DNA from 3 places in the Actinoallomurus sp. CA-150999 genome. Region 1 is predicted to be linked to each of the others. Evidence: riboswitches for the same ligand, from Rfam matches in the RefSeq annotation. Region 1 holds a riboswitch; each other region holds the start of a gene.
What was found. Region 1 has a riboswitch for cobalamin ahead of cobN (cobaltochelatase subunit CobN). Riboswitches for the same ligand answer to the same signal wherever they lie in the genome.
Positions count from the first base shown of each region.

Region 2: another riboswitch for cobalamin. It lies ahead of ACQP2O_RS44975 (ribonucleoside-diphosphate reductase subunit alpha); the one in region 1 lies ahead of cobN (cobaltochelatase subunit CobN).
Region 3: another riboswitch for cobalamin. It lies ahead of bluB (5,6-dimethylbenzimidazole synthase); the one in region 1 lies ahead of cobN (cobaltochelatase subunit CobN).

Region 1 covers NZ_CP192063.1:8,961,769-8,971,562, reverse strand. The annotation lists gene ACQP2O_RS41490 (helix-turn-helix domain-containing protein) at 1-767, opposite strand, end outside; gene ACQP2O_RS41485 (enoyl-CoA hydratase-related protein) at 912-1,691, opposite strand; gene ACQP2O_RS41480 (CaiB/BaiF CoA transferase family protein) at 1,688-2,863, opposite strand; gene ACQP2O_RS41475 (FAD-dependent oxidoreductase) at 2,860-4,203, opposite strand; gene ACQP2O_RS41470 (MFS transporter) at 4,215-5,501, opposite strand; gene ACQP2O_RS41465 (helix-turn-helix domain-containing protein) at 5,594-6,178, opposite strand; cobalamin riboswitch at 6,351-6,520, shown strand; gene cobN (cobaltochelatase subunit CobN) at 6,562-9,794, shown strand, end outside.
Region 2 covers NZ_CP192063.1:9,763,889-9,773,682, reverse strand. The annotation lists gene ACQP2O_RS44985 (CbtB domain-containing protein) at 71-292, shown strand; gene ACQP2O_RS44980 (CbtA family protein) at 328-1,185, shown strand; cobalamin riboswitch at 1,309-1,524, shown strand; gene ACQP2O_RS44975 (ribonucleoside-diphosphate reductase subunit alpha) at 1,624-3,876, shown strand; gene ACQP2O_RS44970 (ribonucleotide-diphosphate reductase subunit beta) at 3,873-4,895, shown strand; gene ACQP2O_RS44965 (ABC transporter ATP-binding protein) at 4,912-5,739, opposite strand; gene ACQP2O_RS44960 (FecCD family ABC transporter permease) at 5,736-6,848, opposite strand; gene ACQP2O_RS44955 (FecCD family ABC transporter permease) at 6,845-7,849, opposite strand; gene ACQP2O_RS44950 (ABC transporter substrate-binding protein) at 7,885-8,925, opposite strand; gene ACQP2O_RS44945 (sigma-70 family RNA polymerase sigma factor) at 9,028-9,794, opposite strand, start outside.
Region 3 covers NZ_CP192063.1:9,141,129-9,150,922, reverse strand. The annotation lists gene ACQP2O_RS42285 (FtsW/RodA/SpoVE family cell cycle protein) at 1-896, shown strand, start outside; gene ACQP2O_RS42280 (transglycosylase SLT domain-containing protein) at 929-1,594, opposite strand; gene ACQP2O_RS42275 (hypothetical protein) at 1,800-2,282, shown strand; gene bluB (5,6-dimethylbenzimidazole synthase) at 2,474-3,094, opposite strand; cobalamin riboswitch at 3,128-3,322, opposite strand; gene ACQP2O_RS42265 (hypothetical protein) at 3,869-4,921, shown strand; gene ACQP2O_RS42260 (hypothetical protein) at 5,294-5,632, shown strand; gene ACQP2O_RS42255 (hypothetical protein) at 5,660-6,517, shown strand; partial or broken gene ACQP2O_RS42250 (hypothetical protein) at 6,525-6,785, shown strand; gene ACQP2O_RS42245 (hypothetical protein) at 7,334-8,410, shown strand; gene ACQP2O_RS42240 (WD40 repeat domain-containing serine/threonine protein kinase) at 8,829-9,794, shown strand, end outside.

The DNA.
Region 1 (9,794 bases):
CCGGCCAGGTCGTTCCACTCGCGGGCCAGGTGAGCCTGGTCGTAGTAGCCGCAGGCCGCCGCGACGTCCGCCAGGGACGGCCGGCCGGGCCGCTGCAGCAGCTGTTTGGAGCGCTCGAACCGCATCACGCGGGCGGCCTCCTTGGGCCGCAGGCCGTACTCACCGGCGAACCGCTCGCCCAGGTGCCGCCGGCTCCAGCCGACCTCGCGTGCCAGGTCGGCGATCCGTACGGTCCCGTCGGTCTCGGCGAGGCGCCGCCAGGCGTACGCGAGCTCGGGCTCCGGCCCCGGCAGCAGGTCGATGCCGCGCGACAGCACGTCCTCGACCGCGGCGAATCGCGCCCGCCAGGTCGTGGCCTCGGCCAGGCGTTCGACCAGCTCCCCGGCCCGCGGGCCGATCAGGTCGTCGAGGGACAGGACCGCCCCGCCGATCGCGCCGGCGGGCAGCCCGAACAGGGAGCGCGCTCCCTCTGGCGTGAGGTCGAGCTGGATCCCGGCCAGGTCACCGTCGTGCACGATCGTCACGGGACGGGTGTGCAGGCCGCCGGCCAGCGCCGTGAACGCCAGGGGAGCGACGTCCTCCTCGGCCGGGCCGCTGGTGCGGGTGGGCTCGCCCAGGCTGAGGACGACGGTCAGGTGCCGAGACGGGAGCCCGAGGTGTGTGCCCGGCTCGAAGCCCGCGTAGTGGTAGCCGATCCAGCGCGTCACCAGCGGCGCGAGGTGTGCCCGCGGGCGTACCCGGATCGTCCGGTCGACGCGAGCGCTCATGGGAACACGGTACGCGCCCCTCGCCGGGCGGGCGTTCCGTCGCTCAGCGGTCCGGAAAGGTCCCCGGCGCGCGGAGACGCGGCGAGCCTGGCCAGGCCGGCCTCGTCCACGTCGAGGGAGTGGCAAGGACGACTCGTGGGGCGATCACGCGTCCGGCCAGACGGGGGCGCGCTTCTCCTGGAACGCGAGTACGCCCTCCTTGGCGTCCTCGCTGTCCAGGGCGGCCAGCAGCGCCGGGACGCGCATCGCGTGCGCCTCTTGCGGGGACAGGTGCATGCCGCGCTGGACCATCTGTTTGATGGCGCGCAGCGACGTCGGTGCGCAGGCCAGGATGTCGGCGAGCCAGCGATCTACGGCGGCGTCCAGGTCGGCGGCGGGCACGACCTCGTTGACCAGGCCGATGCGGTGCAGCTCGGCGGCCGGCGCCTTGCGTCCGGTGAGCAGAAGGCCCATCGCCTGGGTGTGCGGCACCCGGCGTACGAGCTGGAACACCCCGCCGTCCAGCGGTATCCGGCCGACACGCGGCTCGGTGAGGCCGAACCGGGCGGTGTCGGCGGCCACCACGATGTCGCAGCCGAGCACCATTTCCATGCCGCCGCCGAGGGCGTACCCGTTGACCCGGGCGATCACCGGGACGTCGAGCGTGGTGCGCAGGCTGATCCCGCCGAACCCGTTCGGGTCGAGGTCGGCCCAGTACTCCAGGCCGGTCTTGGCGATCGCGGCGGCGGACATGTCCGCGCCGACGCAGAACGCCCGGTCGCCGGCGCCGGTCAGGACGACCGCCCGTACGCCGCGGTCGGCCTCGATCTCGTCCCAGATCTCGTTCAGCCGTGCGTGCGTGGCCGGGTCGACGGCGTTGAGCACCTCGGGCCGGTCGATGGTGACCCGTGCGACGTGGCCGTCGCGCTCGTACGCGACGCTCATCGCAGTGCCCCCTTCTCCTTGAGCAGTGCGACCGCGTCCGGGCCGTAGCCGAGCTCGCCCAGCACCTCGGCGCCGTGCTCGCCGAGCCGTGGCGGGACGCGGCGCACCTCGGCGGGCGTCGCGGACAGGTGGATCGGGGCGTTCAGCGCCCGGATGCGGCCGGCCGCCGGATGCTCCATCTCCACGATCATCTCGTTGACCGCGGTCTGCTCATCGGCCAGGGCCTCCTCCAGGTCGTGGACCGGCGCGCAGAGGAGGTTCTCGGCCTCCAGCCGCTTGATCCAGTGCTCGGTGGAGCCCTTGGCCAGCGCCTCGGCGAACAGCCGCTGCAACTCGGGGCGGTGCTCGAACTGCCCCTCCAGCGTGGCCAACTCGGGACGCAGTGACAGGTCCTCGTCCATCTCCAGCGCGATCGAGATGTGGTGCAGCGCGTTCTCCCGGAACCCGCCGACCATGCAGATCGCGCCGTCGGTGGTCTCGTACACGCCGGTCAGCGGCATCGACGCCCAGTTGATCTCGTGGCCGCGGTTCAGCCGCTGCGTGGCCTCCTGCATCTGCATGGCGAGCATCGAGTCGTACAGCGACACCTCGACCTTCTGGCCCTCGCCCGTGCGCTCCCGGTTCAGCAGCGCGAGCAGGATGCCCTGCACCAGGTGCATCCCGGCGGTGTAGTCGCACAGCGTCGTCGGATAGATGGTCAGCGGCGTGCCCGGGGAGCGCCGTGCCATCACCCCGCTGTACGCCTGGGCGAGGACGTCCTGACCGCCTTTGTGACGGTACGGCCCCTCGGGTCCGAAGCCGGTGCCGGACGCCCAGATGACTCCCGGGTTGATCTCCTTGAGCCGCTCGTACCCGAAACCGATCCGATCCATCACCCCGGCACGGAAGTTGCTCACCACCACGTCCGCGCCGTGCACCAGGTCGTAGACGATCGTGCGGCCCTCGTCGGTTCGCGTGTCGATGACGACGCTGCGCTTGTTCCGGTTGAGGCTCAGAAAGATCGGGTTGTCCAGGCCCGCCGGGTCCGGGATGGTCGTCCGGGCGATGTCCCCGGTCTCCGGCCGCTCGATCTTGATCACGTCGGCGCCGAAGTCGCCGAGCAACTGCGTACAACTCGGCCCCATCATCACCTGGGTGAAATCGATGATCGTAATACCACTCAGCGGGCTCACGCGGACACCTCCACATCAACGGTCGCGTTCTCGGACGGTATGTCACCCGGGTCTGCGCCCTGGTCGCGCATTCGCCGTTGGATATCGGATACCTGCACGTCACGGACGCGCACGCCCTGGTCGACGGCGAGCGCGGCGGCCGATCCGGCGGCCTGGCCCATCGCCATGCACGGCGGGATCTCCCGCGAGATGCGCTGCGCCTCGGGGGTCGCGGAGTAGTGGCGGCCGGCCACGAGGAGCTGGTCGACGTCGCGGGGGAGCAGCGCGCGATAGGGCGTGTAGTAGTCACGACCGCGGGCCACGCTGTCGGCGAAGTGCCGCCGGGTGGTCACGTCGTCCTTGGTGACGACGTATTCGCCCTGCAACAGGCGGGTCTGTCGTACGCCCATCTGCTCGGCGACGTCCAGGACGTGGCAATCCTGGAAGCCGGGCAGGTTCTCGCGGATGTGGTCGACGGCCGCGGTCATCCGGGCTCGCGCCTCGAACTCGGCCTCGGTCATCGACACCGGGTCGGTCCCGTCGAATCCGGTCAGGTGCGGGCAGTTGCACCACACGACGCCGGGCACCGGGGTCTTGAGCCACCACAGCTCCCAGGCGCCACCGAGCATCCGCTTGATCTTGCGGTTGATGGCGCGGGCCGCACGCGGGTTCTCCTGCTCGAACCGTTCGGCGGCGGCGGTGTCCACACCGCCGAGCCGGAACACCAGCGTGGTCAGGTACCGGTCGTGCGTGTACGGGGCGCCCGCGCGGGACGCGACGTCGATGTCGCCGGTGGTGTCGATGACCACATCGCCCATGACGGCCTGAGGACCGGACTTGGTCTCGCATACGACGCCCTTGATCACACCGTCCTCGACCACCGGTTGGGAGAACCAGCTGTGCAGGCGCAGGTGGACGCCGTTCTCCTGGATCAGGTCGTTGGAGACCCGCTTCCAGCCGTCGGGATCGAACGCGACCGAGTAGCAGATCGGCTTGGGGTTGGTGTGGGAATGGAAGTCGAACGAGCCCCATCGGCCCCACTTGTTCCACATCTCGGTCGAGGAGACGCGCTCCTCGACGGGTGGATAGACGGCGAGGCCGAGCTTCTGCATCCGCTCGACGTACTCGTCGACGACACCGCCGACGGTCACCTCGTCTCCGTTGCACATGTCGTCCAGGACGAGCACCATGCCGCCGGAGGCCAGGCCGCCGAGCGCGGCGTACCGCTCCAGCAGGGTCACGCTCGCGCCGCCGCGGGCCGCGGCGACCGCGGCGGCCACCCCGGCGGGGCCGCCGCCGACGACGATCACGTCGGACCGCCGGACGACGGGCGCCTCACGGTCGGGAAGTCGGATGGACAAGGGTTCTCCCTTCAGTCGCCGACGCGGACCGAGCCGCGCCGGTAGGCAATGCGGTACAGCAGAACGCTGACGAGGAAGATGACGGCGGCGTACGCGGGGAAGGCCCACACGGCGCCGATCTTGCGGAGCCAGAGGAGCAGGTAGGGCGCGGTCCCACCGAACAGGGCGACGCCGACGGCGTAGCCGAGGCCGACCCCGGTGACCCGGCAGCTCGCCGGCATCAGAGTCGCCGCGACGACGTTGTAGAGCGCCATGGTGAAGGCCATGCTCACGCCGCCCAGCAACATGACCACCGCGAACACGACCACGCCCGGCCTGTTGTAGGCGAGCATCAGGAAGACGAACGGGACCGCCAGGAGCTGGGCGGCGACGAAGGTCCGCGAGATGCGGAACCGGTCGGCGGCCCGCCCGAAGACCATGAAGAGGATCGAGCAGACAACGCCGAGCAGCGACGTCACCCCGAAGATCGCGGTGGGGCTCTCGTGGTACACCGAGCGGGCCAGGCCAGGCAGCCCGACATTCCACGCGTAGTTGAACGTCTGCGCGCCGGCGACCACGAAGACGATCGCGAGCAGGGCGAGCTTGTTCCGGCCGACCTGCGCCCACAGGTCGCGGGTGCCCGTGCCCGGCTCGGCATGCGTGGTCTCGGGCAGGCCGCGGCGCAGCCACAGCACCCCGATGCCCGCGACCGCACCGACCACGAACGGCACCCGCCAGCCCCAGTCGGCCATGGCGGCGTCGCCGACGACGGCGCTCGTGACGAAGTTGACCACGGACGCGCCCAAGATGCCGAGCTGCACGTACGAACCCAGGATTCCGCCGAATCGGGCGGTCTTGCCGGGCGGCGCCAGTTCGACGGCGTACGTCGAGGTCAGCGGTGCCTCGATGCCGGTCGAGATGCCCTGCACGATGCGACTGCAGGCGAGAATGACACCGGCCCAGGCCCCGATCTCCTGGTAGGTCGGCAGCACCGCGATGACGACCGCCGAGACGGCCATCGATCCGACCGAGACGAGCATGATCCGGCGGCGGCCGACCCGATCGGCGAGCGTGCCGAGGATGATCGCGCCGAGCGGCCGTGCGACGAAGCCGACCGCGAATACCGCCAGCGCGGACAAGGTGGCGGAGACCGGATCGGCGCTCGGGAAGAAATGCGGGCCCATGAGGGCGGCGAGCAGACCGTAGACGGTCCAGTCGAACCACTCGATGGCGTTGCCGCCGCCGAGGGCGAGCAGGGTACGACGGGAGGAGAGCCGGCCGGCCGCGGCCGACGTCTGCTGGTCAAGGGTGGATGCCATGAGGGCACCTCGCTGGGGTGTCGGGCGGCATCAGGCCGCGCGAGGCCGACACCGGGACCGTACGGTCGCGGTGCGCTGAGAGAGACGGGCGCCTACCAGGTGGGAGGCGTGATCACCCAGATGGAGACGGCGGGTTCGGATCCGGGGTTGGAATACCAGTGCGGGACACTGGACGGGTAGGTGATCGAGTCACCCGGCTCCAGGCTGTACTTCACGCCGTCGACGTAGACGTCCTTGCGCCCCGACAACAGCAGGCCGAACTCTTCACCGTTGTGCCGGAACGGGGTCGCGCTCGTGTCATGCCCGGGTGAGGTCTCCACCCACAGCACCTCCAGAGCGCCGTCCAGGTTCGGCGTGAGCAACTGGTACACCGCACTGTCGTCGGTGCCGTGCGGGCTGAGGCTGCGCCGCTCATCCTTGCGAACCACGGGTGAGACCTGGTCCGTGATGTGGAACAACCGGCCGATCGGCACGTCGAGTCCGTGCGCGAGCTGGGCGAGGCTGGCGAAGGCGGGGTTGCCCTTGCCGCGCTCGACCTGGCTGATCAGCCCTGTGCTGACGCCGGACCGCTCGCTGAGCTCGTCGAGGGTGAGACCGCGCTCCTTGCGCAGAGCACGTATCTGGCGGCCGACAGCGACGATGGCGAGCTCGGGTTCCGGCACGCTGGCATCTTTCACTGCGACCTCCCTCAATGTCCATTTCGAGGCGACTAGTTCTTCACCATAATGAAGTTCTTCATCATGTCAAGGGTGATGGTCGCGGGCGGTCCCGTGGGCGTCCTGGGAGTTTCATCCAAGACCGGGGTCAGAGCCGGGTGACCTGGGGCAGTGCGGGCCGAGGGTGGTGCTCGTAGACTGGGCGCGCGACGGAGAGGGGAAGGAACCCGGTGTGAATCCGGGGCTGTCCCGCAACTGTGACCAGGTAGCGAACCCGCGTGTACGGCCACGGCGACCAGCTGGAAGGCCGCGGGGGAGCGGTGACCTGGGAGTCAGGAGACTTCCCGCCGTCGGTGACCTTTTACCCGAGCCGGGGCGAGGACCCCCGAGGGAAGGAACGACACGTGCGTGTCCTGCTGCTCTCAACGGCCGATACCGAACTCCTGTCGGCGCGCTCCGCGAACGCCGGATATGTGACCGGCAACCCGTCCCGGCTGGACGTCGCCGACCTCGATGGGCTCTGCGAGGGCGCCGACGTCGTGGTCGTCCGGCTGCTCGGCGGGCTGAAGACCTGGCAGGAGGGCGTGGAGGAGCTGCGCCGCCGGGGCCTGCCGCTGATCGCGCTGGGCGGGGAGGCCGCTCCGGACGCCGAGCTGATGGCGCTGTCGACGGTGCCCGCCGGCGTCGCCGCGGAGGCGCTGGACTACCTGCGCGAGGGCGGCGTGGACAACCTGCGGGAGCTGGCCCGCTTCCTGTCCGACACCGTGCTGCTCACGGGCGAGGGCTTCGAGCCGCCGCGGCGGATGCCGGCGTACGGCGTGCACCAGACCGGCGCCGAGCCGAAGGACGGCCGGCCGACCGTCGGCGTCGTCTTCTACCGGGCGCACGAGCTGTCCGGCAACACCGCGTTCGTGGACACGCTGTGCGAGCGGATCGAGGAGGTGGGCGCTAACGCGCTTCCCGTCTTCTGCGGCTCCCTGCGCTCCGCCGACGAAGAGCTCCTAGAACTGCTGGGCCGGGCGGACGCGCTGGTCGTCACCGTGCTCGCCGCAGGCGGGGCGGTGGCCGCGGACGCGTCGGCGGGCGGTGACGAGGACGCGTGGGACGCCGGGGCGCTGGCCGCCCTGGACGTCCCCGTCATCCAGGGGCTGTGCCTGACGACGTCCCGTGCCACCTGGGAGGCGTCGGACGCCGCGCTGTCCCCGATGGACGCCGCGATGCAGGTCGCGATCCCCGAGTTCGACGGCAGGCTGATCTCGGTGCCGTTCTCCTTCAAGGAGGAGGGACCGGATGGCATCCCCGTGTACACCGCCGACCCGGAGCGGGCCGCACGCGTCGCCGGGATCGCCGCCCGCCAGGCACGGCTCGGGCACACGCCGGTCGCCGAGCGCAGGCTCGCGATCGTGCTGTCGTCGTACCCGACCAAGCACGCCCGCGTCGGCAACGCCGTCGGCCTGGACACGCCCGTCTCGGCGGTCCGCCTGCTCGCGGCCCTGCGCGAGGCCGGCTACGACGTCGGCGACCACCCCACCGACGGGGATACGCTGATCCACTCGCTGATCGCGGCGGGCGGCCACGACGTCGAGTGGCTGACCGAGGACCAGCTGCGCGCCGCGCCCGCCCGGGTGCCGCTGAAGGACTACGAGCGGTGGTTCACCGCGCTGCCGGAGTCGCTGCGCGAGGGCATGCGGGAGCACTGGGGCGAGCCGCCGGGCGAGCTGTACACCGATGACGACGACATCGTGCTGGCGTCGCTGCGGTTCGGGAACGTCGTGCTGATGATCCAGCCGCCACGCGGGTTCGGGGAGAACCCGGTGGCGATCTACCACGACCCCGACCTGCCGCCCTCGCACCACTACCTGGCGGCGTACCGCTGGCTGGACGAGGTGTTCGGCGCCGACGCGGTGATCCACCTCGGCAAGCACGGCACGCTTGAGTGGCTGCCCGGCAAGGGCCTCGGGCTGTCGGCCGAGTGCGCTCCGGACGCGGTCCTCGGCGACCTGCCGCTCGTCTACCCGTTCATCGTCAACGACCCGGGCGAGGGCACCCAGGCGAAACGGCGCGGCCACGCCGTGGTCGTCGACCATCTGGTGCCGCCGATGGCGCGCGCCGACACGTACGGGGACCTGGCCAAGCTCGAACAGCTCCTCGACGAGTACGCCACCGTCCAGGCGATGGACCCGGCGAAGCTGCCCACCGTGCGCGCCCAGATCTGGACGCTGGTGAAGGCCGCCGAGCTCCACCACGACCTGCACGTCAGCGACGAGCCGGGCGAGGGCGACTTCGACGACTTCGTCCTGCACATCGACGGCTACCTCTGCGAGATCAAGGACGTTCAGATCCGCGACGGCCTGCACATCCTCGGCCAGGCGCCGGAGGCGGAGCAGCGCGTCAACCTGGTGCTGGCCGTGCTTCGCGCCGCGCAGGTGTGGGCGGGCCGGGCGGGCGCGCTGCCGGGCCTGCGCGCCGCGATCGCGCAGGCCTACGGGCTGGACGAGCGCGAACTGCTCGCCGAACCGGGCGCGCGGGTCGAGGCCACGGCGCTCGCCGAGCTCGTGGACGGTCCCGCGCGGACCGCCTCCGACGTGGTCGACCTCCTCGAGGCGGTGGCGCGCCGGCTCGTCGTCGGCATGGAGACGCTCGGCTGGGACGCCTCCCGGGCGGCGGCCGTCTGCGCCGAGGTGCTCGGCAGTGAGGTTCCCGACGTCGTACGCCTGCTGGAGTTCGGCGCGCACGAGGTCGTGCCGCGCCTGGACGCCACGTCGCGAGAGATCGACGCGGTCCTGCACGCGCTCGACGGCGGCTACGTGCCCGCCGGCCCGTCCGGCTCGCCCACGCGCGGGCTGGTCAACGTGCTGCCGACCGGCCGTAACTTCTACTCCGTCGACCCGAAGGCGATCCCGTCCCGTACGGCGTGGGACGTCGGGGTGTCCCTCGCCGAGTCGCTGATCCAGCGCCACCTGGACGACACCGGCGAGTACCCGCGCAGCGTCGGCCTCACGGTGTGGGGGACCGCCGCGATGCGCACGCAGGGCGACGACATCGCCGAGGTGCTGGCACTGATCGGCGTCCGCCCGGTGTGGGACGAGGCGTCGCGCCGTGTCACGGGCTTCGAGATCGTCCCGAAAGAGGAGCTGGGCCGGCCGCGCGTGGACGTCACCCTGCGCATCTCCGGGTTCTTCCGGGACGCGTTCCCGCACGTCATCGCGCTCGTGGACGACGCGATCGGCGCGGTCGCCGATCTCGACGAGCCGGACAACCACGTGCGCGCCCACGCGCTGGAGGACATGGCGGGACACGGCGACTGGCGGCGCGCGACCAGCCGGATCTTCGGTTCGAAGCCGGGCGCGTACGGCGCGGGCCTGCTGCCGCTGATCGACGCCCGCAACTGGCGGGACGACCGGGACCTCGCCGAGGTGTACGCCGTGTGGGGCGGCTACGCGTACGGGCGCGGCCTGGACGGGCGGGAGGCGCGCCCGGACATGGAGGCGGCGTTCCGCCGCATCTCGGTCGCGGCCAAGAACCAGGACACCCGCGAGCACGACATCGTCGACTCCGACGACTACTTCCAGTACCACGGCGGCATGGTCGCCATGGTCCGGTCGCTCACCGGGAAGAGCCCCGCCGCCTACGTCGG
Region 2 (9,794 bases), 800 kb from region 1:
AGTCAGACCCTCCGCCATCTAAGCGCTCCACCCGTGACAGGGACGCTGGATCCCTTGAGGAGGCTGTGACATGACGACCCCCACGCTGCCCGCTCCGCGGACGAATACGACCCCGGTGGTGGTGTCGGGTACCCGGGCCGCTCTGTGGCTGTTCGGCACCGTGCTGTTCGGCCTGGCCGTGTACTACTTCATCGGCGTCGACCAGGGCGCGACCTCGGTCTTCGGCAACAACATGGCCATTCACGAGTTCGTCCACGACGCCCGGCACTTCCTCGGGTTCCCCTGCCACTGATCCGGCCCGCGACACCACAACTCTAGGAGTACGCCGTGGAACGGCGATTCATCCTGCGTGGGCTGCTCGTGGGCGCGGTCGGTGGAATCCTCGCGTTCGTCTTCGCGCGGATCTTCGCCGAACCGCAGATTCAGGCGGCCATCGACTATGAGAGCGGCCGGGACGCCGCTCAGGCGATTCTCGACAAGGCGGCGGGCATCACGCCCGAGGCCGCCGGCCCGGACATCTTCAGCCGCACCATCCAGGCGAACGTCGGCATCGGCGTGGGCGTCATCCTGTTCGGCGCCGCGATGGGCGGCCTGTACGCGGTGGCCTACATCCTGGCCTGTGGCCGCACGGGGAACCTGCGGCCACGGACGCTGGCGCTGCTGGTCGCCCTCGGCGGGTTCCTGGGCTTCTACCTGATCCCCTTCGTCAAGTACCCGGCCAACCCGCCGGCGATCGGCCACGGCGAGACCATCCGTGATCGAGGCGGCCTGTACCTGCTGATGGTCGGGTTCTCCATCGCGTTCCTGATCCTGGCGGTCTGGCTCGGCCAGAGGCTCAAGCCCCGCTTCGGGAACTGGAACGCCACCCTGCTGGCCGGGCTGGCCTGCGTCGTGGCGCTCGGCGTCGTGATGTCCGTGCTTCCCTCGCTCGGGCACCTGTCGGCGAACGTCCACGAGTACGGCCGGCACGCGACGGAGACGCCGCTGCCGCTGAAGAACCGGCAGGGCCAGATCGTCTACCCGGGCTTCCCGGCGGACGTGCTGTTCTCCTTCCGCCTGTACTCGGTGGCCGCACAAGCGATCATGTGGGCCGCGATCGGCCTGTGCTTCGCGCCGATGGCCGAACGCCTGCTCGCCCGTACGGCCGAAGGCCCCCGGACCGCGCAGGCACCGGTCACGGCGTAGGACACACCCCTGGAGGCCCTCGGTGGATCACCGCCGGGGGCCGTTCGGCGTGCCTGGGCTCCGCGATCCTTCTCGGCGACACCCCAATATCTGGTGGTTGTTCATTTCGACTGCCCCTACATGTATGGTTCTCGTGTTGCTGGTTCACCTGTGCATCGTGTGGCGGGTGTCGTAAGAGGGAACCCGGTGAGAGGCCGGGACTGCCCCGCAGCGGTGAGTGGGAACGACCGCCGTCAACAGCACTGGGCCCGACCGGGCCCGGGAAGCGACGGCCAGTAGGACGCGCCTGACGGCGTGCTGCCCGCGAGTCCGAAGACCTGCCAGTGACCCGTGCGCGAGAGCGCGCGGTCGTCCAGGCCTCGTGGGAGGGTCGGCGGCGGAGCCTTGTCGTCCGTGCGCGTCTTCTCACGAGGGTGAAGCCCACGAGGAGAGAGCACCGTGACACAACAGCTCATCGCGCCCCCTACGCCGCCCGAGGCCACGCTCGCGGCCGAGATCGAGCGCGTCTGCGCCGGATTGCCGGCGGCCGATCCGCTGCTCATCGCCGGAGCCGGTGATCTGGCCGAGGCCGTACGGCGGGCTGCCGCGCTGGTCGTCACCGACCCGGTCTACTCGACGGTGGCGGCCCGGCTGCTCGCCCGGTCGATCGCGGAGGAGACCGGGCCGGTGACGTTCACCGAGTCCGTCGCGGCGGCCCATGGGCAGGGGCTGCTCAACGAGCAGACCGCGGGGTTCGTCGACCGCAATGCGGCGGCGCTGGACGCGCTGGTCGACCACTACGCCGACGACCGGTTCACCTACTTCGGGCTTCGTACGGTCTACGACCGGTACCTGCTGCGGCATCCGACGACGCGGCGGGTGCTGGAGCGCCCGCAGCACTTCTTCCTGCGGGTGGCCTGCGGGCTCGCCGAGAGCGTGGCCGAGGCGGCGGAGCTGTACGGCCTGATGTCGCGGCTGGCGTACCTGCCGAGTTCGCCGACGCTGTTCAACTCCGGCGCCGCCCGCCCGCAGCTGTCCTCCTGCTTCCTGCTGGACTCGCCGCGCGATGAGCTGGAGGCCATCTACGAGCGGTACGGCCAGGTGGCCCGGCTGAGCAAGTACGCCGGCGGCATCGGGATCTCCTGGAGCCGGGTGCGGAGCCGGGGCTCGCTGATCCGGGGCACGAACGGGCACTCCAACGGGATCGTGCCGTGGCTGCGGACGCTGGACGCGAGCGTCGCGGCGGTCAATCAGGGCGGCCGGCGCAAGGGCGCCGCGTGCGTCTACCTCGAGCCCTGGCACGCCGACGTGGAGGAGTTCCTCGAGCTTCGGGACAACACCGGGGAGGACGCGCGGCGTACGCACAACCTCAATCTGGCCAACTGGGTGCCGGATGAGTTCATGCGCCGGGTCGAGGCGGACGCGACCTGGTCGCTGTTCGATCCCAAGCAGGTGCCGGAGCTGGTGGACCGGTGGGGCGAGGAGTTCGACCGCGCGTACCGGGCGGCCGAGGCCGAGGGCCGGTTCGTCCGGCAGGTCCCGGCGCGGCAGCTGTACGGGGCGATGATGCGCACCCTCGCCCAGACCGGCAACGGCTGGATGACGTTCAAGGACGCCGCCAACCGCGCCTGCAACCAGACCGCCGAGCCCGGCAACGTCGTGCACCTGTCCAACCTGTGCACCGAGATCCTCGAGGTCACCCACGACGCCGAGACCGCGGTGTGCAACCTCGGCTCGATCAACCTCGCCGCCCACGTGACCGACGACGGGGTCGACTGGGCGAGGCTGCGGGCGACCGCGCGTACGGCGGTGCGGTTCCTGGACCGCACGATCGACCGCGGCTTCTACCCGACGCCGGAGGCGGCGAAGGCGAACCGGCGGTGGCGGCCGATCGGGCTCGGCGTGATGGGCCTGGCGGACGTGTTCTTCCGGCTGCGGCTGCCCTTCGACTCACCCGAGGCGCTCGCGCTGTCCACCCGCATCGCCGAAGAGATCGCGCTCGCGGCGTACGGGGAGTCGGCGGCGCTGGCCGCGACCCACGGCCCGCACCCCTCCTACGACCGGACGCGCGCCGCCCGGGGCGTCCTGCACCCGGACCACTGGCCCGACGCCGGCCCGGTCCACGCCGCCGAGTGGGAGGCGCTGCGGGCCCGGATCGGTGAGGTCGGGCTGCGCAACTCACTGCTGGTCGCGATCGCGCCGACCGCGACCATCGCCTCCATCGCCGGCTGCTACGAGTGCATCGAGCCGCAGGTGTCCAACGTCTTCAAGCGCGAGACCCTGTCGGGGGAGTTCCTGCAGATCAACACCTACCTGGTGGCGGATCTGAAGGCGCGCGGGCTTTGGACGCCGCCGGTGCGCGACGCGATCAAGCGCGCCGACGGATCGGTGCAGGAGATCGAGGAGCTCCCCGCGGAACTGCGGCGGCTGTACCGCACCGCGTGGGAACTCCCGCAGAAGGCACTGATCGACCTGGCCGCCGCGCGTACGCCCTACATCGACCAGTCCCAGTCGCTGAACCTGTTCATGGCCAGCCCGACCATCGGGAAGCTGTCCTCGATGTACGCCTACGCCTGGCGATCGGGCCTGAAGACCACGTACTACCTGCGGTCACGGCCGGCCACCCGCATCGCGCAGACGACCGTCGCCCCTGCCCAGGAAGCGCTCATGTGCTCCCTGGAGAACCCCGAGACCTGCGAGGCCTGCCAGTGAGCACGTCAGGAAGAGACTTCACGAGCCTGCTCGACCCTGGGATGGACCTGACCCTGCGGCCGATGCGCTACCCGGCGTTCTACGAACGGTTCCGCGCGGCGATCCGCAACACCTGGACCGTGGAGGAGGTCGACCTGCACTCGGACCTGGCCGACCTGTCCCGGCTCACCCCGGAGGAACTGCACCTGGTCAACCGGCTGGTGGCGTTCTTCGCCACCGGCGACACGATCGTGGCCAACAACCTGGTGCTCAACCTCTACACCCACCTCAACGCGCCCGAGGCGCGCCTGTACCTGTCACGGCAGCTGTTCGAAGAGGCCGTACACGTGCAGTTCTACCTGACCCTGCTCGACACCTACCTGCCCGACCACGACGAACGCGTCAAGGCGTTCGCCGCGGTGGAGAACATCCCCTCCATCCGCGACAAGGCCGAGTTCTGCTTCCGCTGGATCGACTCCCTCGGCGCGATGGACCGGCTGCGGACCCGGGAGGACCGGCGGGCGTTCCTGCTCAACCTGATCTGCTTCGCCGCCTGCATCGAGGGCCTGTTCTTCTACGGCGCCTTCGCCTACGTCTACTGGCTGCGCTCGCGCGGCCTGCTCAACGGCCTCGCCTCGGGCACGAACTGGGTCTTCCGCGACGAGTCGATGCACATGGAATTCGCCTTCAGCGTCGTCGACACCGTACGCGCCGAAGAGCCCGACCTGTTCGACGAGGAGCTGACCGGGCAGGTCTGGGCGATGCTGGAGGAGGCCGTCGCCGCCGAACTCGCCTTCGCCCACGACCTGTGCGGCGACGGCCTGCCCGGCATGACCGCCACCGACATGCGCGCCTACCTGGAGAACGTCGCCGACCAGCGCCTCGCCCGCCTCGGCATGCCGATCCGGTACGGCACCGCCAATCCGTTCCCGTTCATGGAACTGCAGGACGTCCAGGAACTGTCCAACTTCTTCGAACGCCGCGTCTCGGCCTACCAGGTCGCCGTCGAGGGGACGGTCAGTCTCGACGAGGCGTTCTGACCTTCGCGTGGCGTGGCTACCGAACGCGGTCATCCTCCGCTTCGGGCTGCCACGCCATGCCGGGCACGACGAGCGGGCCGCCGGTGACCGGGTCCGGGACGACGACGGACGTCAGGCCGAAGACCTCCCGGACCAGGTCCGCGGTGACCACGTCACGCGGCGGGCCCTGGGCCATGATGCGGCCGGCCTTCATGGCGACGATGTGATCGGCGTAGCGGGCGGCCTGATTGAGGTCGTGGAGGACGGCGACGACGGTGCGGCCGCGCTCATGGTTGAGCTGCCGGATCAGGTCCAGTACTTCCACCTGGTGAGCGATGTCCAGATACGTCGTGGGCTCGTCGAGGAGCAGCAGGTCGGTGTCCTGGGCCAGGGCCATCGCGATCCACGCCCGCTGGCGCTGCCCGCCCGACAGTTCGTCCACCGGCCGTTCGGCGAGGTCCGCGGTCGCGGTGCGTTCCAAGGCCTCCGCGGTGGCCCGCTCGTCCTCTTCCGACCACTGCTGCCACCACTTCTGGTGCGGTTGACGGCCACGTGCCACCAGGTCGGCGACGGTGATCCCGTCCGGGGGCGTGGGCGACTGGGGCAGGACGCCCACGGTCCGCGCGATCTGTTTGCGGGAGACGTGGGCGAGTTCGGCGCCGTCCAGCAGCACCACGCCGCGGCGTGGCTTGAGGAGCCGGCCGAGGGCCCGCAGCAGGGTGGACTTGCCGCAGGCGTTGGGGCCGACGATGACGGTGACCCGCCCGTCGGGGATCTCCAGGTCCAGTCCGTCGACGACGATCCGGTCCTCGTACGCGAGGGTCAGGTCCTGCGCCGTGAGGCGGCTGGTACCGGTACGGCTCATGAGCTGGTGCCTCCGGAACGGGTACGGACGATGAGCCACATCAGGTACGGGGCGCCCACCACGGCGGTGAGGACGCCGACCGGCAGCTCGATCGGGGCGAACAAACGGCGGGCCAGCAGGTCCGCCACGACGACGACCAGGGCGCCGGCCAGCGCGGAGGACAGCAGCGGGATCTGGACCGTACGGGTGAGGCGGCGGGCGATCTGCGGTGCCAGCAGGGCGACGAAGTCGATCGGCCCGGCCGCGCCGGTCGCCATCGACGCCAGGACGACCCCGAGGACGGCCAGGCCGAGCCGGATCCGATCCAGCGGTACGCCCAGGGCGGTGGCCGTGTCGTCGTCGAAGAGCGCGCTGCGCTGGGCGCGGGCCGCCCACAGCGCGGCCGGGACCGCCACCAGCAGGACGAGGGCGAGCGGCGCCGCGTGGTCGTACCCGCGCCCGTTGAGGGAGCCGGTCAGCCAGACCTTGGCCTGCTGCGCGACGAGGTAGTCGCCCTTGGTGAGGAACAACTGCGTGAGAGAGCCCAGGGCGATCGAGATGCCGATGCCGACCAGCACGAAGCGCGAGGCGTTCAGCCCGCGCCGCCACGCGAAGACGTACACCAGCGACGTCGCCGCGAGGCCGCCGCCGACGGAGACGTACGGCAGGGCGTCGTACGAGGCGACGCCGAAGCTCATCGCGGCGACCGTCGCCGCGCCCGCGCCGTGCGTCACGCCGATGACGTCGGGGCTGGCCAGCGGATTACGGGCGACGGTCTGGATCAGGGCGCCCGCCACGCCGAAGGCGGTCCCGGCGAGCAGGCCCACGACGAGGCGTGGCAGGCGCAGGGTGCCGACGACGAGTTCGTCGGGACTGGGCCGGCCGAGCAGGACCCGGCACACCTGCACCGGTGAGACGAACGACTCGCCGGCGCACAGGGAGGCGACCACGACCGCGGCCAGCAGCACGGCGAGCGCCACCGCGACCACGAAGGCCCGGCGATGCAGCAGGAAGCTGCCGCGTCCGAGCCGCAGCACGGCATGACCGGGCGGCCGTACGGCCATCGGCATCGAGCGGATCTCGCGACCTCCTTCGTCGGGAAGTGATGTTTCACCGATTCGTCCGCTCATGCGGCCACGGTCGCCTTGCGGCGTACGAGCGCGATGAGGAACGGCACGCCGAGCAGCGCGGTCATGACGGCCACCGGTATCTCCGAGGGAGGGAAGATGATCCGGCCGAGCACGTCGGAGACCAGGAGCATCACGGGTCCGAGCAGCGCGGCCAGCGGCAGCACCCAGCGGTGCGCGGTACCCACGAGAGCCCGCGCGATGTGCGGCACGGCCAGGCCGGTGAAGGCGATGGGACCGGCGACCGCCACCGCCGCCCCGGTGAGCACGGTCGCCCCGAGCGCGCCGAGGACGCGCAGCACGGCGACGTTGTGGCCCAGGCCCGTGGCGGCCTCGTCGCCGAGGGCCAGGGCGTCCAGCCCGCGGGACATCGCGGCGACCAGCAGCAGACCGGCCAGCAGGAACGGCCATACCTGACCGATGATCTCGCTGCCGCGTCCGCCGATCGAGCCGACCTGCCAGAAGCGGAACTCATCCAGGGCCCGGGCGTTCGTGGTGACGATCCCGGAGACGACGGAGGCGAGAAAGGCGTTCATCGCGGCGCCGGCCAGGGCGAGCTTGACCGGGGAGGCGCCGCGGTACCCGCCGCTGGCGACGGCGTACACGCCGACCGCCGCCAGCGCCGCGCCGGCAAACGCGAACCAGACATAACCGACGAGGGTGTGCACGCCGAAGAAGGCGATCGCGCACACCACGCCGACCGACGCGCCCTGGCTGACGCCGAGGACGCCCGGTTCGGCGATCGGGTTGCGGGTCACGCCCTGCATCACGGTCCCGGCCAGCGCGAGCGCGGCGCCGACCAGCACGCCGATGACGGTGCGGGGCACGCGCAGCGACCGCACCACCTGGGCGTTGTCGCTGGTCCCGCCGTGTAGCAGGGCCTGGAACACCTCTCCGGGGCCGATCTGCCGGCTGCCCACCGCCAGGCTCAGGAGCACGGCGATGAGCAGCGACAGCGTGGCCGCCAGCAGCCAGGCGGCACGGCGACGGGTCGATGGCGACATGCGTCGCGCTCACCCTCTCTTTCGGGGTCGGGCGGTCACGCCGTCAGGTACTTCTGCAGGTCGTTCAGGACCGAGTCGGCCGCGGTGACGCCCAGCCCCAGGTACCAGGTCTCGTCCGGCACGTCGTAGGCGTGGCCGTCCTTGACCGCCTTCAGGTTCTTCCACAGCGGGTTGCTCTGGGCCTTGCTCTTGTCGGTGGCCTTCGGGTCGCCGTACACGCCGGTGAAGATGTAGTCGGCGTCGGCCTTGTCGATGTTCTCGGCGCTGACCTCGGCCGCCAGTTCGTTGACGTCCTGGTTCTTCGGGCGCGGGATGCCGACGTCCTTGAGGATGGTGCCGATGAAGGAGGCGTTCGCGTACAGCCGGACGACACCGTTCGGCATGAAACGCACCATCGACACGGTCGGCTTCTTCGCGCCCAGCTTCGCCCCGAGGGCCTTGGCCTTCTTGTCGTACTCGGCGAGCTTCGCCTTGGCCTGTGCGGTCCGGTCGAGCGCGGCGGCGTTGAGGAGGTAGTTCTCCTTCCACGTGAAGCCGGGGCGGATGGAGAAGACCGTGGGGGCGATCTTCGACAGCTCGTCGTAAGAGTCCGCGGCGCGGAGTTGGCTGCCCAGGATCAGGTCGGGCTTGAGCGCGGCGATCGCCTCGAGGTTGAGGCTGTTGATCGTTCCGACGTTCTTCGGCGTGCCCGCGTCGTTCTTCAGGTACGACGGCAGTTCCGGCGACCCCTCGGTGGGGGCCAGCCCGACCGGCTTGATCCCCAGCGAGACGACGTTGTCGAGCTCACCGACGTCCAGCACGACCACCCGCTTGGGCTGCGCCTTGATGACGGTACGGCCCATCGCATGCGTGATCGTCCGCGGCCACTGGCCCGGCTTGGCGTCCGTCCCCATCGCCGCGGTCTTCTCCGCGGCGCTCGCGAAGTCCTTCCCGCCCTTCGCGACCGACTGCTTCTCCTTCTTCGCGGAGCTGCCTTCCTTCCCGTTCTCGGCGGATCCACCGCCGCACGCCCCGAGGGAGAGGACGGCGGTGATGGCGAGAGCGACGGCGGCCGTGCCGCGACGCCGAAGAGACACCCGAGGCTCCTTTGGCTGTGGTTCACCTTTGTGGTTAGGCGAGCCTAACCTTATGTTGAAGCGAAGCCCACCGGCGAGCCCTCCTGACTCGACGCGGAGGGCTCAGCCCAGGGTGACGTCGAAGGCCCGGAGGCGGTCCGGGTCGGCGGTGATGTCGATGGCGGTCATCGCGGTTCCGGCGAAGGTGAACCGGATGACGAGCGAGAGTCGGCCGAGTGGGGCCATGACGAGCGCCGGGCCGCCGTCGACCAGGGCGAAGGCGGTGAAGCGGGCGCGGGGGACCGCCTCGATGGCGCTTCTGGCCACGGCCAGGGCGCCCTGCAGGGTGAGGGGTCTGCCGGCACCGGTGACCGCCGCGTCGGCGCGGAGTTCGACCTCGGGGTCGAGCAGGGTCAGCAGCGCCTCGAAGTCCCCGGTCCGCGTCGCCGTCAGATACGCCTCGACCGCGTGACGCCGGCGGGCCGGATCCGGGGCCTGCGCACCGGTGCCCCGGACCTTGACGCGGGCCCGGCTGGCCAACTGCCGGACCGCGGCGGAATTGCGCTCCATCATGTGCGCGATGTCGTCGAAGGCCACGTCGAACATGTCGTGCAGGACGAACGCGATCCGCTCCGCCGGGCTCAGCCGGTCGAGTACGACCAGCATCGCCAGCCCGACCGAGTCGGCCAACTCGGCCTCCTCCTGCGGGATCCGGTCGTCGTCGGCCGCGCCGAGCCAGTCGGCGGTGAAGCTCTCCAGCGATTCCTCGTGCCGGGTCTGCCGCGTGCGGAGCAGGTTGAGACAGACGCGGCTGACCACGGTCGTCAGCCAGGCGGCCAGGTTCTCCACCTGCGACAGGTCGGTCCGGTCGAACCGTAGCCAGGCCTCCT
Region 3 (9,794 bases), 180 kb from region 1:
CCCTGGTCGGCAGGCGAATCGGCCCCCTGGCGCTGCCGCGCGGCCGGGATCTCGGCCCGATCCTGGTCATCTGGTTGATCAGTGTGGGCGTCCTCGTACTGGAGAAGGACCTCGGCCAAGGCGTGTTGTTCTTCGGCCTCTTCATCGCGATGCTCTACATCGCGACCGAGCGAATCTCGTGGGTGCTGATCGGCGGCGGGCTGTTCTCGGCCGGTGCGTACGCCGCGACCCAGCTGCCCTTCCTCGGCCATGTCAACCAACGGTTCGCCGTGTGGTCGCACCCGCAAGCGTACTTCGACGGCGGCTGCGCCATCGGCGCCAAGGTGATCAACCAGCAGACCCAGGCCGCCCTCATCCACGCGACATCGCAGACGAGCGACTTCGTGAGCAAATGCGCCGCTCTGGGCGGGCACTATGCCGACAGCGGCCAGCCCATGCGGGGTATGTTCTCCCTCGCCCAAGGGGGCGTGCTCGGCACCGGGCTCGGGCAGGGCCAGCCGTACCTCACCCCGGTCAGTTACGCCGACTACATCTTCGACTCCTTCGGCGAAGAACTCGGGCTCACCGGACTCATGGTGATCCTGCTGGTCTTCGCGCTACTCGTGGAGCGCGGGATGAAGGCGGCGCTGACCACCCGCGATCCGTTCCTGAAGCTGTTCACCGGCGGGATCTCCTTCATCTTCGCCCTTCAGGTCTTCCTGATCATCGCCAGCGTCACCGGGCTCATTCCCCTGACGGCCGGCGTCACCACCCCGTTCCTGGCCCAAGGTGGTTCAGCGCTGCTGTCGAACTGGGTGCTCGTCGCCATCCTCATCCGCGTCAGCGACACCGCCCGACGGCCCGCACCACAACCGATCCAGGACGAAGGCATGACGCAAGTGGTGCGAGCCACCTGAACATCACCGGACACGGCTATAAATGCTCGCTGCTAACGGCGGAGGGCCCGTTCGGCCGTTGCCCAGTTCTGACGTAGGCGGTCCAGGTAGGACTGGGCGACGTCACCAGGTTTAGCACCGCGGGCGAATGCCCTCATGGTGCCGGGCCCGGCGTTGTAGCCGAGAGCCAGCAACTCATTTCGGGTGTACGGCCCGGACCATTTGGCGGGCAAGTCGGTAGCCAGGTCGTGCAGATACCAGGCCGCGGCAGTGATCGCGAGGTCGGGGTCGTCAGGAAGTTCCTCCCAGCTCCGGTTGGCGAAGCTGCGGCCGTGTTTGACCTCATTGAACGCAGGCCGGTGCATGTCGGCGATGCCGAACGCGGCATCTGGCTTGATCTTCTGCCAGGCGCGTTCGAAGCCCGGGTCGTGTGGCTTGTCCGATTCGTTGTACAGGATCGCCATCAGCAGTTTCGGGCTGATCCTGGCCTCGCGTGCGTGCTTGATGACCTGTGCGGCAAAGCGCGAGGGGTCGTTCGAATCCGACGTCGAATCCGATCGGCCAGGAGCCTTGCCACTCGGTGTCGATGCGACGCCGGACCTGCCGGACCCGGTTGGTCGCATGCCGCCGGAATCATCTCCGCCGTGTTTCAGCACCCAGAACGCCGCGGCGACAGCCACGACCAGGATGACAAACCATCGCCCCGGATGGTCTCGCACCCAATGCCTCCCCGAATCCGCGCCGATCGATGCTTTACAGTCTGGCCCCCGATCAGCCTCATGCCATCGATCTCAAGGATGATGACGCCGGATTCGGAGGTCATACCCGCACCGTAGGACTGAGAGCTTCCCGGCCCTACGTCATTCCGGGTACAGCCGGCCACCGTGACCGCGAAGAGCCGATGAGTCGAAGTACGCTCGCCGAGTGACCGAACAGGTGCCGCGAGACCACAAGGCCCGCCGCTTGGAACAGCGTCGCCCACGCCGGTTGCGGGACGTTCATCCGACCCGGCGGGGACTGGTGCTGGCCTGGTGGGGATTCACCGCGACGTTCGCCGGGCTGCGCCTGCTGACTTGGGCGATCCACGTCCACGTCGCCGGCCTGGGGAATGTCCGGGTCGGTGGCGTGCACATCCACCACTACATCTGGGGCATCTTGGCGCTGATCGCCGTGGGAGCATGCGGACTCGTCGAGCGCTCCCCTCGCTGGCGCATGTGGATGGGCCTGGCCTTCGGCATCGGGCTCGCTCTTGTCGTCGACGAGGCCGCCCTGCTGATCGAGCTCAAGGACGTCTACTGGGACCATGAGGGCGGGATCAGCGTGGCCATCGCGATCATCGTTATCGGCGTGGCAGGTAGCGCTCTCACCCTGACTCGAGCACCACGGACCGAGGCCGAAACGGGCTGAGCACGACCCCACGATCCGGCCGCATGACCTACGGTACGGGGCGGCGACGCCGGTACCGGCAGCCGGCGTGGAGCCGAAGGCCGTCCAGCCCACGCGCCTTGCGCTCCCTTCGTGCACCACATCCAGGGACATGACCCATGCGCGTGGGGCACTACGAACCTGCGGTGACCTCCGGTGACGCCCTGCGGGGCTCACCAGCGGTTGTGATGGATCGCCGCCTCCACGGGGCGACGGTGGCGCCAGCCGTGCCGTTCGAGATCCGGCACGGCCTCCAGATGGGTGACCGGCCCTACACACAGCCAGGCGACGGGCCGGATTCCGGTCGGAATACCGAGCAGCTGACGCAGGTGCGGTTCGCGGTAGAAGGACACCCAGCCGACGCCCAGGTCCTCGGCGGTGGCGGCCAGCCATAGGTTCTGGATGGCCAGGCAGACCGAGTACAGTCCCGCGTCGGCGATGGCGTGTCGGCCCAAGACCGCGGGGCTGCCCCGGTCGGGATCGTAGGTGACCACGATCGACAGGCTGCTCTCCAGTACACCGTCGATCTTTATCCGGGCGAAATGGTCGGCGGCGGCCGTGGTGAGGGTGGCGGCGAACGTGGTGCGTTCGTGCTGGACGTGGTCATGGAAGGCGCGCCGTACGGCCGGGTCCTCCACGATGATGAAGTCCCAGGGTTGGGAGAGCCCGACACTGGGCGCGGCGTGCGCAGCCGTCAAGATCCGGTGGAGGACGTCTTCTGGTATCGGCGCGCCGGTGAACTGGGCGCGCACGTCACGGCGACGGTGGACCACGTCGTAGATGCCGGCGTTCATGGGCAGGCTCCCGCTGCGTCAGGCCACCGTGGCGGTGGCCGGTGGAGCGAGGCCGGTCTTCGGACTTCCGGATCGATGCCTGACCATCCGCCTTCCCGGCCTGGCGGCCAGTGGCTGCGCGTGCGCGCGTGGACGGCGGCTCCCCGGTTACCGCGGCGGGCCCGTGCCGGAATTTCACCGGCTTCCCGATTCTCCCCTCGTAGGGGCACCTCGCGTCATTCCATGCCGGCCGCGAGCGTACCAATCCCCGTCGCCCCCGATACTCGCGGCTCCTGAACCAGGTCGTCTCGACCGAAGACGCGCACCCGTACGCCGCGACGGCGTCGTCGAGCAGCGCGAAGCCGCCGGGCGTACTCGGGAAAGATCGGTGGTATTCGCCCGAAAATGGAGCCGTCCGTTGGTGAACCCGAACACGGTGGGATTCGTATGCCTTACCGAGGGGTCGGCCTACCGCCGATACCGCCTGCGTACGGGGCGAGGGGCCGACATTGGACCGCCGCGCCGTCGCGTGGAGGAGGTGCACGGACGACCGCCCTCTCTCTCGCCGCGACCGAATCCGTCACCGGAGGTAGATCGTGACCCGCCGGAGGATGCGGACCGGGGACCGGCCGGGCCGGGGCTCTGGACCACGCCGACCGAGCCACGCTGGAGCGGCTCGACGAAGCGCTGCGCCGGCACGTGCCCTCATCGGGAGGGACGTCCCGCAGCACCCGGTCGGCGCGCCGCTGGACCCGATGCCGCCCGCGATCTGATTCAGACCTAAGGAGAGCGATCTTGTCTTCGCAGTCAGGACCCGGCGAACGCGTGGAGTCGCTCGGTATCCGCCGGCCGGTGGAACTGCCCAAGGCGGACATCGAGGAGGCAGGAGACCTGGCGCCGGCCGGCGGCGCCGAGTCGGCCCACGACGGCGACCGGTCCGCCACCGAGGAGAAGAAGGCCGTCGAGGAGAAGAAGCCCGCCGAGAAGAAGGCCGACGAGAAGAAGGCCGACGAGACCGAAGAGCGGCCGAAGGACACACCGTCGGCGGCGAAGGAGCAGGAGGACCCCGCCCCGGCGACGGACGTCGCGGTGGAGGTCGCCCCGCAGACCGGTGCGGCGAACGCCGACGAGATGCCGCCGGACCGGCCGAAGAAACCCGTGCTGGCCGCGGTCGCGATCGGCGGGGCCGTCCTGCTCGCGGTCCCGATCCTGCTGATCGGCACGGGCTCGCGCCACGCCAAGAAGCACCCCGCCTCGGGGACTGCCGACAGGGTGCTGGCCGGTAACGGCCAGCAGCCTCCGCCGGGCGCGTACACCTCCATGTCCCCGTCGGCCACCCCGACCCCGACACCCTCAGCACACGCGACGGACAAGTCGGCGGCCCCCAAGAGCGCCGAGCCCAAGGCCTCCGGCAAACCCTCACCTCGCGCCCATGCGGCCAACAAGGGCGGTCCCTCGGGTAAAGCCGCCCGCAAGGGCGTTCCGGCGAGTGAGAAGCCGATGTCGGGCGGGAATCCGTTTGCACTCGAAGTGCATGCGCCGTACGACCTCAACGTGGGTAAGACCCTGCGCACGAACCGCCTCGCGTTGACCATGCAGACGGGCGGCGACCTCGTGCTGCGCGACACGAGCAGCAAGATCATCTGGTCCAGCGGGACGCATCACGCCGGTGCGTACGCCGAGTTCCAGAGCGACGGCAATCTGGTCGTCTACGTCAACGGCAGACAGGCGGTCTGGGCGTCGGGAACGTCCGGCCACGATGGCGCGACGCTGGTGCTCCAGGCCGACGACAACATGGTGATCTACAACGGCCACAATGTGACATGGGCGACCAACACCAACAGGTGAATCCGCGGTCGAGCGATACCGTTCGCGGAAACCTTCCCTGACCGGACGGCCGTCGAGTTCGCCGGTCCGACGCGGCACCGAAGGTGAGTGTTGAGCGGGCGGCGGTCGAGGCAGGTCAGGATCTCGACCAGGCGGCCGGGATCTCCTACTCGGGCACCTACGGCACGAAGCCGGCGATCTTCGGTGTGACCGGAGCGGGCAGTCCCGCCGTGACTCGCGCCTCAGAGTCAGCCCAAGCGTGGCGTGGGCCGGCACTCGAAGGCCCGTGTCGGCCACCCTCTTACAGACAAGACTGTGTGTTAGAGACTACGATGGTCCCTGGAACGCAGGCACAGTCTCAGCGGGAGCTGATGATCACCCGAGGATGACGCGATGAGTGAACGCGAAAAACTGCAGTTTCCGGATCGGTCGGTCTTCAACGGTGCGGCGAGCACCGTGTCAGACGGCCTCGAACCTCTTTCCGGCACCTCGAATCAGCTGGCAGGTCTCGGAGTTTCCGAAGCCCTCGTCGGCATGTGGCCCACCGGAATAGAGCTCGCAGCCGCTATCGGAATGGCGCTTGGAGTCGCGGCCGCAGCGCATGAGAATCACGCCAAAAGCGTTCAGACCGCCGCCGACAATATTTCCGAGGCCGGGAAACGGTACCACGCGACCGAGGCCGAGAACTGCGCCATTATATCTCATCTGGAGTCCATTATCCCCAACCCGTAAGACGAACGATTCCAAGGAGGTTCGCTCGTGCCAATCGCGGAAGTCGCGGAGTCGCTATTCGCGGCGATCAACTCGGACGCGATCATCGGGTGTGGTAGCGCCATCAAGGAAATATCAAGCCTGTACGGAACCCTGGGCTCCACCATCGATACCGCCCACCAGCAGTTGTTTACGGGTGACACGACGTGGAGCGGGGTCGCGGCGAGCAAAGCCAAGAACACCATGTCCGATCTGACGGTGTCCAGCGGCAGTATTCAGAGTGCACTCAATACCATTGGCGACACTCTCGTCACGTACGGTGCGGCGCTGAAGCCCTTCCAGGGAAAGGTGTATCCCACTCCTGTGCCGGGGTCGCGCGATCCCGAGGCGGCTGCGGACCTGGCGATCACGGGGGCCGCCTCTGCCGTCGCGGCCCTTGAGATCGGCGCTGCCGTACTCAAGATGATGCCGATCGCGAAACAAGGGGCGAGCTCATCGGCCAAGCACGGCACCTCGGCCAAGCACGGCACCTCGGCCAAGTCCGCCACCTCGGAACACAGCACCACTGCGGGCAATGGTACGGTCCTGGCCGGTGCGCTGAATCCCGCGAATTTGCTTGGTGGCCTCACGAGCAATCCGGCCCTCACCGGCGCGGTGCCGCTCGGACCGAGTAACGGCATTCCAGCCCTCAATCCCTTCATGGCGGGTGTGATCGGGTCGGCCGAGGAAGCGGGCCTCATCCAGGCGCGCGAGGCGGCTGCCATCCAGGCGAGCGAAGCGGCGGCCGCGGAGGAGGGCATGCCCTTGATGCCGATGGCCGGGGAGCGCTCCGGTAACCGCTCCGAGCGCAGCCGCACGACCACTCTCACTGAGGACCCAGACTTCTGGACCACGCTTACGGCCTAGATCGTTGATGGGATTTCCTGAACGGGCTGCGACCACGACGAAGGGCGCCCACGATCGGTGTGCGAAGACGGACCTGGACGCCCTTCTGATCGAACTCGACGTCCAGCTGGACGACCATGCCCCGCCCAAAGCGGAGCCGGCCGGGGCCGAGCCGGCCCCGGCCGCTCAGCGATGCCGAACTCATCCGCATCGCCACGGCCCAGGTCTTGCTGCGCTGTGACGACGACCGCCGATGGTTGCGCCCGGCCCCGCCCGGATCGGGCATCTGGAGCGGTGGGTACAGACCTGGCGCCGTGATCAGTGATCCGGACCAGATCGCCTGCCTGAACGACCTGCGACGCCAACGGCTCGGCGGAATCCTCAACGTGTACGAGCATGCCGCGTGAGCTGCACGGATGAGATTCTCCGCAGGCGCAACGCCGCTCCGGCGCTGCCAGGGGCAGAAGTACCAAGTTCCGGCACGCGAGCGACCACGGTGATCGGCGCAACTTAGGCCACGTGACCGAATATTCGAGGCGGTACACGGTGAGGCGGGGCTTTGCCGCCACTGTGGACGCGCAAATCCCGGCAATTCCGGCGCCCGGCCGGCCGCACCGGCGGCAAGGAGTCAACGGCGACGGCAATCCAGCGCGGCGGCTTATGCGGATTTCGCCTGTAGCGCCCCGGCCCCGAGGGGAGCCGGTCGCACGCTTCAAAGTGGGGACTGAAAGACCTTCGAGCGTTGTAGAGCAAATAGGGGACATGCGTCGGTTGGCGGGAAGGAGGAGTATCTGGCGCAGGCAGAACGCCTTCGCAGACCCCGCTGAGAGGACATGCATGCACAAGAGAGGGTGGCAATCCGCACTAGCCGTGCTCGGCCTGACCCTGACCGCGCTGGCTGTAACACCTGCCACGGCGAATGCGGCACCGCGACCACTCCCGGCAACATCGAGCGGCTCACTTATCCAAAGCACTTTCGGCAAGCGCGGCAACTTCGAGTACGTCACTGCGGACAATACGGGCGTCGGCCTGTTGCACTGGTGGCGCGATAACGACGCTCCAGGCAACCCCTGGCACGGCCCGGAACACGTCCTGAAGAACCTGACCGGCGTTCAGCGGCCGATCTCGATCATCCAGAACCGCCAGAACGGCAACCTCGAAGGCATCGCGCCGGTCGGTAGGGCACCGCACACGGAACTGCGGCACTTCTACCGCGACAAGAACGGCTGGCATGCCGGCGTGACCCTACCGGGTGCAACGAGCATGTACGGTAATGGAGCACTTATCCAAAGCGCGTCCGGCAACTTCGAAGTCGTCGCGGCCTCATTCGGGCATGGGCTCATGCACTGGTGGAGGAACAACCACACCGCCGGGAATCCCTGGAGCGCGCCGACCTTCATCCAGCCTTCCGGAAACCAGTACTTCAGCGGGGTTGCTCTCATCCAGAGCGGTAACTTCGGTGGCAACCTCGACGTCGTCGCGACGACCCGTAATGGGCGAGTTATCGGCGCCGACCTGGCGCATTTCTACCGGGACGGCCACGGTTGGCACGGGCCGACGATGCTCACCAAGTCGGGTTTCGTGCGCATAGGCACTCCCGCCTTGATCCAGAGCACCTTCGGTAAGCGCGGTAACTTCGAGGTGGCCGCGCCATATGTCGGCGGCGGCGTCGGCGTCTGGTATCGCAACAATGATGCCTCGGGGTACCCGTGGAGCCCTGGCAACCTTCGCGACAACACGGTCGAGTTCGGTAACGGAACGACTTACCAGAACGTCAGCGTGATCCAGAGCCATGGCTGGAGCGGCCCCGGAAACTTCGATGTGATAGCGCAGCAACCCAACGGTGTCCGGGGCGAGTACTGGCGGGACAACGCGGGCTCGAAGTTGCCGTGGCGCCAATCCATGGCTCCCTGATCTCAGCGGGCCCCGGCCCTGTGAGGCAGATTCATTCCAGGTGATGCAATCGGCGGCAGGATCGGCTTCGTTCCTGTCCTGCCGTCCGTTAGCCGTCGCCGCGGGGCGAGGTTACCTTCCGGGTGACGGCGTTCACGCCGAGCCTCGTCCAGCGGTGGCTGCGGCGATGTACCGGGATAACGCGCCGAAGCCGCGCGGCCTTCCTGTAGGGGTTCGTGTGAGGGGCGCGCAAGGGAGCACGAGGGGGCGTCTCCAGGCGCTTTCGAGCGGTCGCGAGTCGGCGGGCAGGGGCCGCAATAAAGCGTACGCTTCGGCGTCTGGTCGCCCCTGGGGAATGTCAAGGTGACACCTGGCAGTCGGTAGCGGCGAAGGGTAATTTCCGCGACAATCATGGCCTACTCGACAATGAAGGGCTGAGATGACTTTCCCGGAGCCGCCGCGACAGATCGGCCCTTACCGGATCGTGCGGCGGCTCGGCGCCGGCGGCATGGGGCAGGTCTTCCTGGGGCGTTCGCGTGGCGGGCGCGATGTCGCGATCAAGGTGATCCGCGACGAGTTGGCCTTCGACCAGGAGTTCCGTCGGCGGTTCGCCCGTGAGGTCTCCGCCGCCCAGCGGGTGAGCGGGGCGTTCACCGCTCCGGTGGTGGCGGCCGACACCGAGGGAGCCCGGCCCTGGCTGGCCACCCTCTTTGTTCCCGGTCCCTCGCTCGCCGAGGCGATCGCCGTGCACGGTCCGTGGCCGTCAGGCTCGGTTCAGGCCCTCGGTGCGGCCGTGCTGGAGGCTCTGGAGGCGGTGCATCGGGCCGGGATCGTGCATCGCGACCTCAAGCCGGGCAATGTGCTGCTGGCTGCCGACGGCCCGCGGGTCATCGACTTCGGCATCGCCGCCGCCACCGACCACAGCGTCCTCACCAGCACCGGCGCGGTGATGGGGACGCCCGCGTACATGTCACCCGAGCAGTTGCGCGGCGAACGGGTCGGTCCGGCCAGCGACGTGTTCTCGCTGGCGGCTGTGCTGGTGCATGTCGCGACGGGGACGGGCGCCTTCGGCCAGGGGTCCGTGCAGGCGGTGATGTACCGGATCGTGCACGAGGAGCCCGATCTCACCGGCCTGGATGAGGGGCTGCGCCGCGTGCTCACCGGCGCCTTCGCCAAGGACCCGGCGCGGCGGCCCGGCGTCGCCGACCTACTCGCGGCGCTGGGCACCGGTGGCGGGATCGGCGAGGGGATCAGCGACGGGACGTGGTTGCCGCCGGCGCTGGCGGCCACGCTCCTCCAGGGAGGGCTGCCTGTGCCCACCCGCACACCCACCCGCAAGGCATCGACCGGCTGGTTCGGCCGCCGGTTCGGCACGGGCCGCCACCGCCCGCCCGATCCCGGAACC